DNA from 2 places in the Pseudomonas sp. MBLB4123 genome. Region 1 is predicted to be linked to the other one. Evidence: predicted binding sites of a transcription regulator. Region 1 holds the regulator's gene; the other holds the start of a gene.
The links. The regulator FliA, encoded in region 1, starts transcription of late flagellar genes. The targets are predictions, from matches to a motif close to CTAAAGTTTNNNNNNNNNNNGCCGNTAA.
Positions count from the first base shown of each region.

Region 2: a site for FliA is predicted at 4,870-4,897, ahead of motA (flagellar motor stator protein MotA). Genes of this name have one in related genera too.

Region 1 is NZ_CP196711.1:1,768,256-1,775,349, forward strand. Features, by position in the region: gene ACSX1C_RS08170 (chemotaxis protein CheA) at 1-1,340, opposite strand, end outside; gene ACSX1C_RS08175 (protein phosphatase CheZ) at 1,352-2,140, opposite strand; gene ACSX1C_RS08180 (chemotaxis response regulator CheY) at 2,160-2,534, opposite strand; gene fliA (RNA polymerase sigma factor FliA) at 2,761-3,507, opposite strand; gene fleN (flagellar synthesis regulator FleN) at 3,504-4,334, opposite strand; gene flhF (flagellar biosynthesis protein FlhF) at 4,449-5,750, opposite strand; gene flhA (flagellar biosynthesis protein FlhA) at 5,766-7,094, opposite strand, start outside.
Region 2 is NZ_CP196711.1:2,812,902-2,819,995, reverse strand. Features, by position in the region: gene ACSX1C_RS13035 (molecular chaperone) at 1-1,314, opposite strand, end outside; gene asd (archaetidylserine decarboxylase) at 1,558-2,418, opposite strand; gene ACSX1C_RS13025 (rhodanese-like domain-containing protein) at 2,454-3,269, opposite strand; gene ACSX1C_RS13020 (HDOD domain-containing protein) at 3,314-4,834, opposite strand; gene motA (flagellar motor stator protein MotA) at 4,950-5,801, shown strand; gene motB (flagellar motor protein MotB) at 5,808-6,824, shown strand; gene rsgA (small ribosomal subunit biogenesis GTPase RsgA) at 6,874-7,094, opposite strand, start outside.

The sequences.
Region 1 (7,094 bases):
AGGCTGCGGGCCAGGTCGCGGACCAGGCGCGGGAAGCGCCCGAAGACCTTCTTGATCGGCTGCATGCGGGTCTTCATCACCGCCGTCTGCAGGTCGGCGGTGACCACGTCGAGGTTGGACACCGCCTTGGCCATTGCCTCGTCGCCGCTGTTGGAGCCCAGGCGCACCAGGCGGTTACGCACCAGCACCAGTTCGCCGACCATGTTCATGATCTCGTCCAGGCGCGCGGTGTCGACCCGTACCGTGGTTTCCGCCTCACTGGCCGGCACCACCTTGTCGGCCGCTGCCGGCGCGGGGGTCGGCGCCTTCGCCGGCTCGGCCTTGGTCGCTGGCTTGACGCTTGCCTTGGCCGTCTCGGTGGGCTTGATCGGCGCTACCGCAGCGGCGGGCGCCTTGGCCGGGGCGCTCGGCTCGGCAAACTTGCCCTTGCCGTGCAGTTGATCGAGCAGCGCCTCGAACTCGTCGTCGGTGATCTCGTCACTGTCCGCGCGCGCTGCCGCAGCCGGGGCCTGCGCCGGCTGCACCGCCGTGGCGGCGCCCGTGGCGGGCGGAACGAACTGGCCCTTGCCATGCAGCTGATCGAGCAGCGCCTCGAACTCGTCGTCGCTGATCTCGTCAGCGCCAGGACTGGCTTCGGCAACCGCCGCCACCGGGGCCTGCACCGGCTGCGCCGCCGTGGCGGCGGCAGTGGCGGGCGGAACGAACTGGCCCTTGCCATGCAACTGATCGAGCAGTGCCTCGAACTCGTCGTCGCTGATTTCGTCCGGACCGGCCGCCGCAGAGGCTGTTTCGGCCTGGGCTTCGGCCGGCGCCCCATGCAGGGCATCGAGCAGTTGCTCGAACTCGCTGTCGGTGATGTCGCCAGTCTCGGGCGCAGCCGAGGCGGGTTCCGGCTCAGGCTCCGCCACGGCCTGGACCTGCGCCTCCGGCGCTGGCACTTCCTCGGCACCGGCCGGCTCCGCCAGGCGGGCCAGGGCCGCCAGCAGCTCCTGACTGGCCGGGGTCGGCTCGACTCGTTCGCGCACCTGGCCGAACATGCCATTGACCGCATCCAGCGCTTCCAGCACCACGTCCATCAACTCGGCGTCGACCCGTCGCTCGCCCTTGCGCAGAACGTCGAAGACGTTCTCCGCGATGTGGCAGCACTCGACCAGTTCGTTCAACTGGAGAAAGCCGGCACCGCCCTTGACGGTATGAAAGCCGCGAAAGATCGCGTTGAGCAGGCTCATATCGTCCGGGCGGCTCTCTAGCTCGACCAACTGTTCGGACAGTTGCTCGAGGATCTCCCCGGCCTCTACCAGGAAGTCCTGGAGGATCTCTTCATCGGCGCCGAAGCTCATAAAACGTGCTCCTAAAAACCTAAGCTGGATAGCAGATCGTCGACGTCGTCCTGGCTTGCGGCGACATCTTCACGCTTATCGGCATTAATCTGCGGACCTTCACCACGGGAAGGCTCTTTTTGTTGTTTTTGCTCGGCGCGTAACTGTTCGTGGTCGTGCTCGATACCGGCGAAACGGTCCACCTGGCTGGCCATCAGCACCAGTTTGAGCAGATTGCTCTCCACCTCGGTGACCAGCTGGGTGACCCGCTTGATCACCTGGCCGGTCAGGTCCTGATAGTCCTGAGCCAGCAGGATGTCGTTGAGATGGGCGGACAACTTGGCGCCATCGCGTTCGCTGCGGGCGAGGAACAACTCGATGCGCTTGGCCAGCTCGCGGAAACCATCGGCGCCCATTTCCCGGCGCATGAAACGTCCCCACTCGGCGCTCAGGGTCTGTGCCTCGCTGCCGAGGTCGTTGACCAACGGCGCGCTCTGCTCGACCAGATCCATGGTCCGGTTCGCCGCCTTCTCGGTCATCGTCACCACATAATTCAGGCGCTCGGTGGCATCGGTGATTTGCGAGACTTCCTGGGCATGGGGCACGCGCGGATCGAGTTGGAAGTTGACGATGGCGTTGTGCAACTCGCGCGTCAGCTTGCCGACTTCGTGGTACAGGCCACGGTCGCGGGTTTTATTGAGTTCATTGATCAGCTGCACCGCTTCGCCAAAGTTGCCTTGATCCAGGCTGTCGACCAATTGGCGCGCGTTTAACTTCAGGCTCGACTCGAGGTCGGCCTGCGGGGAATCTTCGTGTTCCATAGCACCCTCGCGGCAGACATCAGCCGTTGACCCGCTCGAAAATCTTCTCGATCTTTTCTTTCAGCACCTGGGCCGTGAACGGCTTGACCACATAGCCATTCACCCCGGCTTGCGCGGCCTCGATGATCTGGTCGCGCTTGGCCTCGGCGGTGACCATCAGTACCGGCAGGTGCTTGAGCCGCTCGTCCGCCCGTACCGCGCGGAGCAGGTCGATCCCGGTCATGCCCGGCATGTTCCAGTCGGTCACCAGAAAATCGAAACTGCCGCTGTGCAACATCGGCAGGGCGGTGGTGCCGTCGTCGGCCTCCGCGGTATTGGTGAACCCCAGATCACGCAGGAGGTTCTTGATGATCCGGCGCATCGTTGAAAAGTCATCAACGATGAGGATTTTCATGTTCTTGTCCAAGTCGACCTCCGTACAGTCCTAAACGCAGCCAGCCTCTGGCTGCGCCCTTAATCGTGAAACCGGCCTGACAGGCCGTTGCAAAACCATTGCGATCAGCTGCGCCACGTTGCAATCAGGTAGGTGTTACTCGCTCACCTACAGGCCGTACAGGCCGTAATGCGCCTTATCTGACCCTCGTCCGCTACGTTTCCCAACGACCCGCTAATCTAGCTGTTCAGCGCGTGCGCCATTCGCTCAGCCGCGCACGCAGGCGTGCGGCGCACTGGCTGTGGATCTGGCTAACGCGCGACTCGCTGACCCCCAGCACCTCGCCGATCTCCTTGAGATTCAGCTCTTCGTCGTAATACAGCGCCAACACCAGTCGTTCGCGCTCCGGCAAGTTGGCGATGGCATCGGCCAGCGCCGCCTGGAAGCGCTCATCTTCCAGGCCACGAGAAGGTTCTTGGTGAGTGGCATTGGCGTCTTCGCACAGCCCCCCGTGCTCGCCGTCCTGCAACAGGTCGTCGAAGCTGAACAGGCGGCTGCCCAAAGTGTCGCCAAGAATGCCGTAGTAATCCTCGAGACTCAATTGGAGTTCGGCCGCAACCTCGTGATCTTTAGCGTCACGACCGGTTCTGGCCTCAATTACTCGGATCGCATCGCTGACCATGCGGCTGTTGCGGTGTACCGAACGCGGCGCCCAATCGCCCTTGCGCACCTCATCGAGCATCGAACCGCGAATGCGAATGCCGGCGAATGTCTCGAAGCTCGCGCCCTTGCTGGAGTCGTATTTCTTCGAGGCCTCGAGCAAACCGATCATGCCGGCCTGGATCAGATCGTCCACCTGCACGCTGGCCGGCAGGCGCGCCAGCAAGTGGTAGGCGATGCGCTTGACCAGGGGCGCATAGCGCTCGATCAACTGATACTGGGACTCTTGTCCTTGCGCCTTGCTGTACATACGAAGTCCGGAAGCTGCTGTCATACCGCCGAGTCCGCGGTCGGTTGCTGCACCAAGCGCTCGACGAAAAACTCCAGATGACCGCGCGGATTGGCCGGTAGCGGCCAGGCATCGACCTTCTGCGCGATCGCCTTGAACGCCAGGGCGCACCTGGAGCGTGGATAGGCGTCATAGACCGCGCGCTGCTTCTGCACGGCCTTGCGCACCGACTCGTCGTAGGGCACCGCGCCGACATACTGCAGGGCGACGTCGAGGAAACGATCGGTGACCTTGGTCAGTTTGGCAAAAAGATTGCGCCCCTCCTGTGGACTGTGCGCCATATTGGCCAGTACACGAAAGCGGCTCATGCCGTAGTCGCGATTGAGCAACTTGATCAGCGCGTAGGCGTCGGTGATCGAGGTCGGCTCGTCGCACACCACCACCAGCACCTCCTGGGCCGCGCGGACGAAGCTGACCACCGAGTCGCCGATGCCGGCGGCGGTGTCGATGATCAACACGTCGAGGTTGTCGCTGATGTCGCTGAAGGCCTGGATCAGGCCGGCATGCTGCAGGGGCGAGAGCTGCACCATGCTCTGCGTGCCCGAGGCGGCCGGAACGATGCGGATGCCGCCGGGGCCCTGCAGGATCACGTCGCGCAGGTCGCACTCGCCGCTGATCACATCGGCCAGGGTGCGCTTGGCGGTGAGGCCGAGCAGGACGTCGATGTTGGCCAGTCCCAGGTCGGCGTCCATCAACATGACCCGCCGGCCGACATCGGCCAGCGCCAGGGCCAGATTCACCGACACGTTGGTCTTGCCGACACCACCCTTGCCGCCGGTCACCGCGATCACCTGTACGGGATGCATACCCATGTTCTCTACACACCTTGTCTAACGTCGACGGGAGCCGCTTGGCTAAGCGTACCCCGCCAATCCGGCATGAGGTCAACCTGCGCCTCGTGCCACTGAGTCATCGCCGCGGCGCCGTCAACCGGCACGGCGCGTCGGCTGCTGATAGAGGCCGGCGAACAGCTCCGCCATCGCCTCCTCGCTTGGATCTTCCGCACTCTGCAGCCCGACGGCCCGGCTCACCAACTGATGGCTGCGCGGTACCTGCAGATCATCCGGGATACGCGGACCATCGGCCACATAGGCTACCGGCAGGCGCTGACCTATCGCCAGCCCCATGACCTCGCCCAGGCTGGCGGCCTCGTCCAGCTTGGTCAGGATGCAACCGGCCAGACCACAACGCTTGTAGCTATGGTAGGCGGCTTTGAGTACCTGGCTCTGGCTGGTGGCGGCCATGACCAGGTAGTTCCTGGACTTGATCCCGCGGCTGGCCAGGGCCTCCAGCTGCATGCGCAGCGCCGGGTCGTTGGCCGGCAGGCCGGCCGTGTCGATCAGCACCAGGCGCTTCTTCGCCAGAGGTGCCAGGGCCTGGGTCAGCGATTGGCCGGGATCGACCAGGGTGACCGGCACGCCGAGGATGCGGCCGAGGGTCTTGACCTGCTCCTGGGCGCCGATGCGGTAACTGTCCAGGCTGACCAGGGCGAGGCTCTGGGCGCCGTGCTTGAGCACATAACGCGCCGCCAGCTTGGCCAGGGTGGTGGTCTTGCCCATGCCGGCCGGGCCGACCAGGGCGATCACCCCGCCCTCCTCCAGCGGCTCTTGCTTGGGGGTCTGAATGGCGCGAGCCAGGTGGGCCAGGAGCATGCGCCAGGCCTGCCGGGGCTCGGCGACATTGGTCACCCGCTCGAGCAGCACCCGGGCCAGCTCGGCCGGCAGGCCCATGCGCTGCAGGCGGCGCCAGAGGCTGGCCTGCTGCGGACGGCGGCTCTGCATCTGGCCCCAGGCGATCGAGCCGAGCTGTACTTCGATCAGCTCGCGCAGGCCGTGCAGCTCGAAGCGCATGGCCTCGAGGGCACGCTGATCGCTGGCCGCAGGCAGCGCCGGTTGCGGCTTGCCGAGCACGGCGGCGAGGCTGTCGGCCGGCACCTCGGGGGCCGCGCCAAACAGTTGGCGGTCCTTGCCCTCGTCGGCCTGCGCCCGGGTGGTCAACTCGGCCTGGGCGGAGGCGATGCGCGACTGGGTCTTGCGCAGCTCGGCCTCCAGCGCCGGATTGGGCTGGCGCGCAGGCGCGGCGGGAATCTGGTAGTCCAGCGCGGCGGTCAACTCGACACCGCCGGCCACCCGGCGATTGCCGATGATCGAGGCATCCGCGCCCAGCTCATCGCGGACCAGCTTCATGGCTTGACGCATATCGGCGGCGAAAAAGCGTTTGACCTGCATGGCCTGTGACCTCGGTTAGTTCTGCCCCACCGTCGCGACGATGGTGACCTGCTTGTTGTCCGGGATTTCCTGGTAGGCCAGCACGTGCATGTTCGGCACTGCCAGCCGCGCGAACCGCGAGAGCATCGCCCGGACCGGACCGGCCACCAGCAGTATCACCGGCTTGCCGAGCATCTCCTGGCGCTGCGCCGCTTCCACCAGGGAACGCTGCAGCTTCTCGGCCATGCCCGGTTCCAGGAGGATGCCATCCTCGGAGCCTTGCCCGGCCTTCTGCAAACTATTGAGCAATATCTGTTCCAACCTGGGTTCCAGGGTGATCACAGGCAGCTCCGGCTCTAGTCCCACGATGCTTTGCACGATCGCGCGGGCCAAGGCCACGCGCACCGCCGCCACCATCGCGGCGGGATCTTGACTCTTGGCCGCGACGTTGGCCATGGCCTCGGCGATGGTGCGGATGTCGCGCACCGGCACCTGCTCCTGCAGCAACGCCTGCAGCACCTTGAGCAGGGTCGACAGCGACACCAGACCCGGCACCAGCTCCTCGGCCAGCTTCGGCGAGCTCTTGGCCAGCAACTGCAGCAGCTGCTGCACTTCCTCATGGCCGAGCAGCTCATGGGCATGCTTGTGCAGCACCTGGTTGAGGTGGGTGGCGACCACCGTACTGGCGTCCACCACGGTGTAGCCGAGCGATTGCGCCTGGTCGCGCTGACTGGCGTCGATCCACACCGCCTCCAGACCGAACGCCGGATCCTTGGCGGCCACGCCGTTGAGGGTGCCGAACACCTGCCCGGGGTTGATCGCCAGCTCGCGATCCGGATACACCTCGGCCTCGGCCACGCTGACCCCCATCAGGGTCAGGCGGTAAGCGTTGGGCAGCAGGTCGAGGTTGTCGCGGATATGCACCGAGGGCATGAGGAACCCCATCTCCTGGGACAGCTTCTTGCGTACCCCCTTGATCCGCGCAAGCAGCTGACCGCCCTGGTTGCGGTCGACCAACGGGATCAGCCGGTAGCCGACCTCCAGGCCGACCATGTCCACCGGCGTGACGTCGTCCCAGCCCAGCTCCTTGACCTCCTGGGCCTTCTGCGCCGGCAGCAACTCCTGCTGACGCTGCACCTCCTTGATTTCCTCCTCCTTGCCCTTGCGTTGCTTGTTGGCGATCCAGTACGCGGCGCCGGCGGCAATCAGGCCGAGGCTGATGAAGGAGAAGTGCGGCATGCCCGGCACCATCCCCATGGCGATCATGATCGCCGCGGCCACGGCCAGGGCCCGCGGCGAGGCGAACATCTGCCGGTTGACCTGGGCGCCCATGTCTTCGGAGCTGGACACCCGGGTGACCATCAC
Region 2 (7,094 bases), 1.0 Mb from region 1:
GTAGCCCCCGGGGCTGTGGTTGATGATCGGCAGGGCGAAGGTCGGGTAGTCCGCACTCGCCTCGGCGCCCGCGGGCACGCCACTGCCGGCCTGGGCGCTGGGCTTGCTATATTCGATCTCCTCGAATGGCAGGCCCTGTTCCCAGCTGTTGTTCTGTTGGGCATCGAAGGCCCTGCTCCAGACATCGGGAGCGCCGCTGCCCGGCTTGAACACGGCGGACCGGCTGCTGGCGGGCAAGCGCAGGATCTGGTCGAAGGGCTTGCGGCCGGCGAGGAAGAAATGCAGGGCGCTCATGCCGATGCACAGGGTCAGGCTGCCCTGGCCCTGGGTGCGTTGAAAGGTGCGTTCGGAGATATCGCCCCAGGCGGCGCCGAGGTGCTGCAGCATGTCCTGGCTGAAGCCTTCGGGGACCAGCAGGGGCGCATCGGCGAGCTTCTCGGGGCGCAACAGCAGGTATGCCTTGATCGCGTCGACCAGGGGGCTCGGGTCGATGCCCAGCGCCTGGTGCAACTCCTGGGGTTGCAGCAACGAGCCGTAGCGAGGCGGGCCGTCCTGCTGCGGGGCCACGACGAACAGGCTGGACGGCGCACCGCTCGGCTGCAGCCGCACCAGAGGGCTCCAGGCTTCGAGCACCTCCGCCAGGCGGGCGATGCTGTTCTGGCGCATCTGGTTGCAGCGCGCACAGCCGAGCAGCAGGGCCACCAGGTAACTCTGCTCGATGCTCAGGCCCTGGGCATGGCGGGCCAGGGGATCGCGAATCACCAGCTGTTGCAGGCTGCGCTCGCGGGCAATCTGGTAGAGCTGGTGCAGCTCCAGCCACAGGCCTTCCGGCACCGGGCAATACAGCTGGCTGGTGCGGATCAGCGCGGCGCACAGGCTGTGGGTCGCGCGCTGCAGGGCCAGGGCCAGAAGGGGGGCTTGTTCGCGGCTGTGCTGTGGGGCGAGTTGGGCGATGACCAGCTTGTAGCCGACGGCCAGGTGATTCTGCAGGGCCTGGCAGAGGTTGGCGACCTTGCGCGGGCGCTCGTCGAGGACGATGGCCTGGTTGAGGAAGTGTCGCTCCAGGTGTTGGCAGACGAAATACACCTCCGGACGCAGCAGTTCCAGCAGTTGCAGGCGAGTGTCGGGTGCGCTCTGTACCTGGTTGAGTTCGACCAGGGCCTGATAGAGCTGGCGGGCCGTTTCGCCAATGTTGGCCTTGGGCAGAGCGGCGATCCAGCGTTTGAGGTCGCGCGGGTGGGTGTCGCAGAAGGACAGGCCCTGCTTGTTCGGAGTGGGAACGCGGAGTCGCAGGTGGGGACTCTGTTTATCCATCTGTGTTGGGGACTCCAGCGCCTGAGGCCTAGGCGAGCCGTTCTACTGATATTGATGCAGACTCTAGCAGCATCCGTGCCGGGGCGCAGCCACGGGGCCTGTCTGCCGGTACGGGCTGTGACGGGGTGCAGGCTGCGTTCGGCAGCACTGTCGTACCGACGCCTGCCCGGCGGGCGGTCGCGCGCTCGGGCAGGCATGGCCATGTGGCGGTGGAGTGGGGCGGGGTGTCCTGGCTGGCGCCTGTCAGGCCTCCCGGCTATCGCCGAGGCGTTGGCCCATCTGCACCTTGCTCTCGGCGCCGATCGGTTCGGCCCACTGCACCTGGTTCGGTCCGAACAGCACGATGGCGGTGGAGCCCAGCTTGAAGCGGCCGAGCTCGGCACCCTTGTCCAGGGTGATGGGCGCGCGGGCCGTCTCGTCATAGCGGAAGGTCTTGAGGGCGCGTTTGGGTGGGGTGATCAGTCCGGCCCAGACCGTTTCGATCGAGGCGACTATCATCGCGCCGACCAGCACCACGGCCATGGGGCCGCGCTCGGTGTCGAACAGGCAGACCACCCGTTCGTTGCGGGCGAACAGCTCGGGTACGTTTTCTGCGGTGGTCTGGTTGACCGAGAACAGTCGTCCGGGCACGTAGACCATCTCCCGCAGCGTGCCGGCCAGGGGCATGTGCACGCGGTGGTAGTCCTTCGGCGAGAGGTAGACGGTGGCGAACTCGCCGCCCATGAAGGGCGCCGCCCGCTCGGCGTCGCCGCCGAGCAGCTCGACCGCGCTGAAACTGTGGCCCTTGGCCTGGAAGATCCGCCCGTGTTCGATGCGCCCCAGCTGGCTGATCGCGCCGTCGGCCGGGCAGAGCACGGCACCCGGGCTGGCGTCCAGGGGGCGCACGCCGTCCTTCAACGCGCGGGTGAAGAAGGCGTTGAAGTGCTCGAAGCTCTCGGCCGCTTCGCGAGCCTCGCTCATATCGACCCGGTAGCGCTTGATGAACCAGCCGATCAGTGGGTTCTTGAACCAGGGCAGGCGGCATTCGGCGGCGAAGCCGATCAGGCGCGAGAGCAGATGATGGGGCAGCAGGTACTGGCTGAGGATAAAGAGACGCTGTTTCATCGGGTTTCCTTAGGGGCCGGCCGGAGCGCGGCGATTCAACGTTCGACCGGGGTGTCGGGGTGGTTGCCCCACTCGCCCCAGGAGCCGGCATAAGCCTTGACCCGTGGGTAACCCAGGGCCTTGGCCACCAGGTAGGTGAGGCCGGAGCGGTGATGGGTCTGGCAGTGGGTGATCACTTCCTTGTCCGGGGTGATGCCGAGCTCGCCGAGCCGTGTCGGCAGGTCCTGGCGCAGGCGCAGGGCGCGGGCCGGGTCCATGCAGGCGGTCCATTCCAGGTTCGCTGCGCCGGGGATGTGCCCGGCCTTGGCCGCCAGGGCTTTCTCGCCACGGTACTCGGCCGGGGAACGGGCATCCCAGATGGCCAGGTCGGCCGCGCCCAGGCGGCTCTGCAGGTACTCGCGGCTGGCGCTGGGCGCCTCGCTCAGGCGCAAGGACAGCCTGCCCGTGCGCGGCGCCGGCTGTTCGCCGCTCAGCGGGAGCTGCTCGGTCAGCCAGGCCTGCAGGCCGCCGTCGAGGTAGTGGTAGCGGCCGTGGCCGATCACATCCAGCAGCCAGATGAAGCGGCCGGCCCAGCCGCCGCCTTCGTCGTCGTAGACCACGTACACGGCGTCCGGGTTGTGCCCCAGTTCGGCGAACAGCTGCTCCAGTTGCCCGTGCTCGGGCAGCAGACCGGGAGCCGGCGGCTGGCCCAGTTGGGTGCGTTTGGGCTCGACGAAGCGCGCGCCGGGGATATGTCCGGCGGCATAGCGCGCCGCACTGGTCAAATCGACCAGGATCAGCTCGGGGGCGTTAAGGCGGCTGGCCAGATCGGCCGGCTCGATAACCAGCGGCAACTCGGCGAAGGCGGACATGCTGGGCCTCTCAGTCAAAGGAAGGGCGGATTGTAGCGGAAAGCCTAGGGCGCGCGTCTGGCGAAGCTGGCCAGGGCCCGCTCGATGCATTGCGCGGTCTTGCCGAAGGCTTTCAGGTTGGTCTCGCTGAACGCGGCGCCGGCGCGGTCGGCCACCAGCAGCATGGCGACCCGGCCGTTGATGGCCAGCGAGCGGCTCAGCAGGTGTTCGCTGGGAAACAGCGCCTTGAGCGCGCCGGGCAGCAGGGCGGAGAACTGGGCCATGTTGCCCGGAGTCAGGCGCAGCTGGCCGGGCTCTGCGAGCAAGCGACGCAGCACCTGGCTGTGCTGGGGCTCGAGGATCAGGTCCGTGGGCGGCGGTTCCAGGCCGGCATGCTGCAGGGCGCGCAGGCGGCTGTGGCTGCGGTCGGCCAACAGCAGCAGCACCCGCTGCATGCCGCAGCTCTGCAGGGCCTGGCGGGCACAGGCAGCGAGCTGTTCGAGGTTGTTGAAGGCGCTGGGCTGGGCGAGCAGTTGGGCGCACAGGCGCCGCCACTCGTCGACTTCCGTGGCTCTCGTCGGGGTCGGGACCGGCGACGGGGCGGCCTGCAGGTGACGGGCATGGGGGGGCCACAGCAGGGCTTCGGCCGGGTGCCAGAGGCCGGCGCTGACGTGCTGGCGCGCGCTCTGGGCCGCATGCTGGTGAATCTGTTGCTGCACCTCGTCCAGTGGCAGCTGCAGGTAGAGGCCGGTCAGGCGTTGCCAGCGTAGGCTGTGGGGGCTGTTCCAGGCCTGATGGGCCGACAGCGCCAGGCCGTTGGCCAGCACGATGCAGTTGCCGGGCAGGGTCAGCCAGCGGCGCAATTGGGGTTCGGCATCCAGCCTCTGTTGCTGGTGCAGGGGGTGTTCGTTGTCGCGGGCGATATGCAGCGCCTTGACCAGCAGGCGGCGGTCCTGGGTCAGCAGGCGATAGCCCTGGACGATCCACTCGGGTAGTCGCCACTGCTCGACCAGGGCCAGGCAGAGTTGCAGCAGGGGCACGCCGAGCAGCTCCTGCTCGACGCGCTGGGCCGGTTCGCCCGCAATCAGCACGCGGCGCTCCCAGGCCTCGAACAGCTCGGGCTGGGCGTTCAGCAGGGACCAGACAGGGGCGAGGAACAGCAGGCTGCCCCAGTGGATCTCCTGCCAGAGTCGCGCCAGACGACCGGCGAACAGGCCGTTGGCCTGCTGGCTGGCATGTTGGCTGATCAATTGGATCTGCCGCAGCGCCAGCGGGATCTCGCCGGGGGCCAGGGTGGGCTGGCGCTGCAGCAGCTCCTCGGTGCGGCGCAGGCCGAGGCGGCTGAGGGCGCCCTCCAGGCTCTCCGTCGGCTCGCTGAGGCCGCCGCTCTTGCGGTTGGCCTCGCGCAGCACGCTCAGGGCCAGGGGCGGGCACCCCTGCATCAGGTCGGCGATGTCGCGCAGCGAGCGGCGGCTGTCGGCCAGGGCGCGGCAGATCCGCTGGTGGCTGTCGAGCGGTACCGCGATCGGGTGCTTATCCAGCTGTTTGAGCCAGGCGTCGAGACTGCGTGGAGGGGGCGTCGGCATAGGGGAGAGCCAAGCTGGCTTTTGACCTTAACAGGCTATAGTCTCGCGCATAACTTCCGATAAATAGAAGGGTTGATTTAAAACCCCCTTCTCCTGGCTTCTGCAAGTTTCCTTTATGGCAAAAATAATCGGCATTTTCGTGGTGATCGGCAGTGTGCTCGGCGGCTTCATCCTGTCCGGCGGCCAGTTCATGGCACTGGTGCACCCGTTCGAGGTGATGATCATCGGCGGTGCGGCCCTGGGCGGCTTTCTCCAGGCCAACCCCGGCAGCACCTTCATGCACGTGTTCAAGAAGTCCCTGAGCATGTTCAGCTCGCGCTTCACCCACACCTTCTATCTGGAGGTGTTGAAGCTGCTCTACGAGATTCTCAACAAGAGCCGCCGCGAGGGCATGATGGCCATCGAGGCCGACCTCGAAGACCCGACCGCCAGCCCGATCTTCAGCAAGTATCCGGCGATCCTCAAGGACGGGCGGATGACCGCCTACATCTGCGACTACCTGCGCATCATGTCCTCGGGCAACATGGCTCCCCACGAGCTGGAGGGCCTGTTCGACATGGAGCTGGCCAGCCTGAAGGAGGATCTGGAGCACCCCTCCCATGCCGTGGCGAAGGTCGCCGACGGCCTGCCGGCCATGGGGATCGTCGCGGCGGTGCTGGGCATCGTGATCACCATGTCGATTCTCGCCGAGGCCTCCAACGCGCAGATCGGCGAGAAGGTGGGCACGGCCCTGGTCGGGACCTTCCTCGGCATCCTCGCCTCCTACGGTTTCTTCGGCCCCCTGTCCACGGCCCTGGAGCACGACGCCAAGGAAGAGCTGAACGTGTTCGAGGCGATCAAGGCGGGGCTGGTCGCCTCTGCCTCCGGCATGCCGCCGTCGCTGGCGGTGGAGTTCGCCCGCAAGACCCTGTACCCGGCCCATCGGCCGAGCTTCTCCGAGCTGGAACAGGCCATGCGCGGAAGCTGACGAATCATGGAAAACAACCAGCCGATTATCGTCAAACGGGTCAAGAAGACCGCCGGCGGCCACCATGGCGGCGCTTGGAAGATCGCCTTCGCCGACTTCGCCACAGCGATGATGGCGTTCTTCCTGGTGATGTGGTTGATGTCCTCGGCCTCGCCGGAGCAGAAGAAGTTGATCTCGGGCTACTTCAAGGACCCCATCGGTTTCTCCGAAAGTGCCAGTCCCTATGTGATCGACCTCGGCGGTTCGCCCACGCCCTCGCCGGACCGCACCCTCAACCCGGAGACGCAGGAGCCGATCGACAACGAGCGCAACGACGAGGCGGAGCAGGGCGCGCCCGACGCCGAGGAGGCCGAGGCGCTGGCCGAGGAGCTGGAGCGCGAGCGCCTGGAGCTCCTGCTGCAGGAGTTGCAGAACAAGGTCGAGCAGGACCCGCAGCTGCAGCGCTTCAAGGACCAGATCCTGTTCGAGATCACCCAGGACGGCCTGCGCATCCAGATCGTCGACGCGGCGAACCGGCCGATGTTCGACCTGGGCAGCGCGCGTCTGCAGCCTTACTTCGAAGACATCCTGCTGGCCCTGGTCGACACCATCGGCGCGGTGCCGAACAAGGTCAGCATCAGCGGCCATACCGATGCCAAGCCCTTCGCCGGTCGGGGTGATTTCGGCAACTGGGAACTGTCGGCCGACCGTGCCAACGCGGCGCGGCGGGTGCTGGTGGCCGGCGGCTACGACGAGGAGCAGGTGGCCCGGGTCGTCGGCTATGCCTCCTCGGCCTTGTTCGATCGCAACGATCCGCTCAATCCGGTCAACCGGCGCATCGATATCACCGTGCTGACCAAGAAGGCCCAGCGCGCCATCGAGGGCGAGCAGCAGGGGCCGGGCGAGGGCGCCGGACAAGATGCGCCCGCGCCGGAGGGGCAGCCGGAGCCGGCAGCGGCCGAGCCGGTACCGGCGGCGGAGCTGCGTCAGCGCCTGAATATCTTCGAGGACGGCGTGCTGCAGTTCGATCAGCCGGGCGAGTGATGGCGCGGGTGCTTTCGATCAGGCCGCGAATGTTCGCGGCCTGATCGTTTCAGAAGCCCGCCTCGGGCAGGCTGGCGAGGATGTGCCGGTAGCTGGCCATGCGCTGCGGGTGGATGCGCCCCTCCTCTAGGGCCTTGAGCAGGGCGCAGCCGGGCTCGCGGTCATGCTTGCAGTCGCGGAAGCGGCAGTGTCCGAGCAGCGCGTGGAACTCGATGAAGCCGGCCTCGACGTCGTCGCGACTGACGTGCACCAGGCCGAACTCGCGGATGC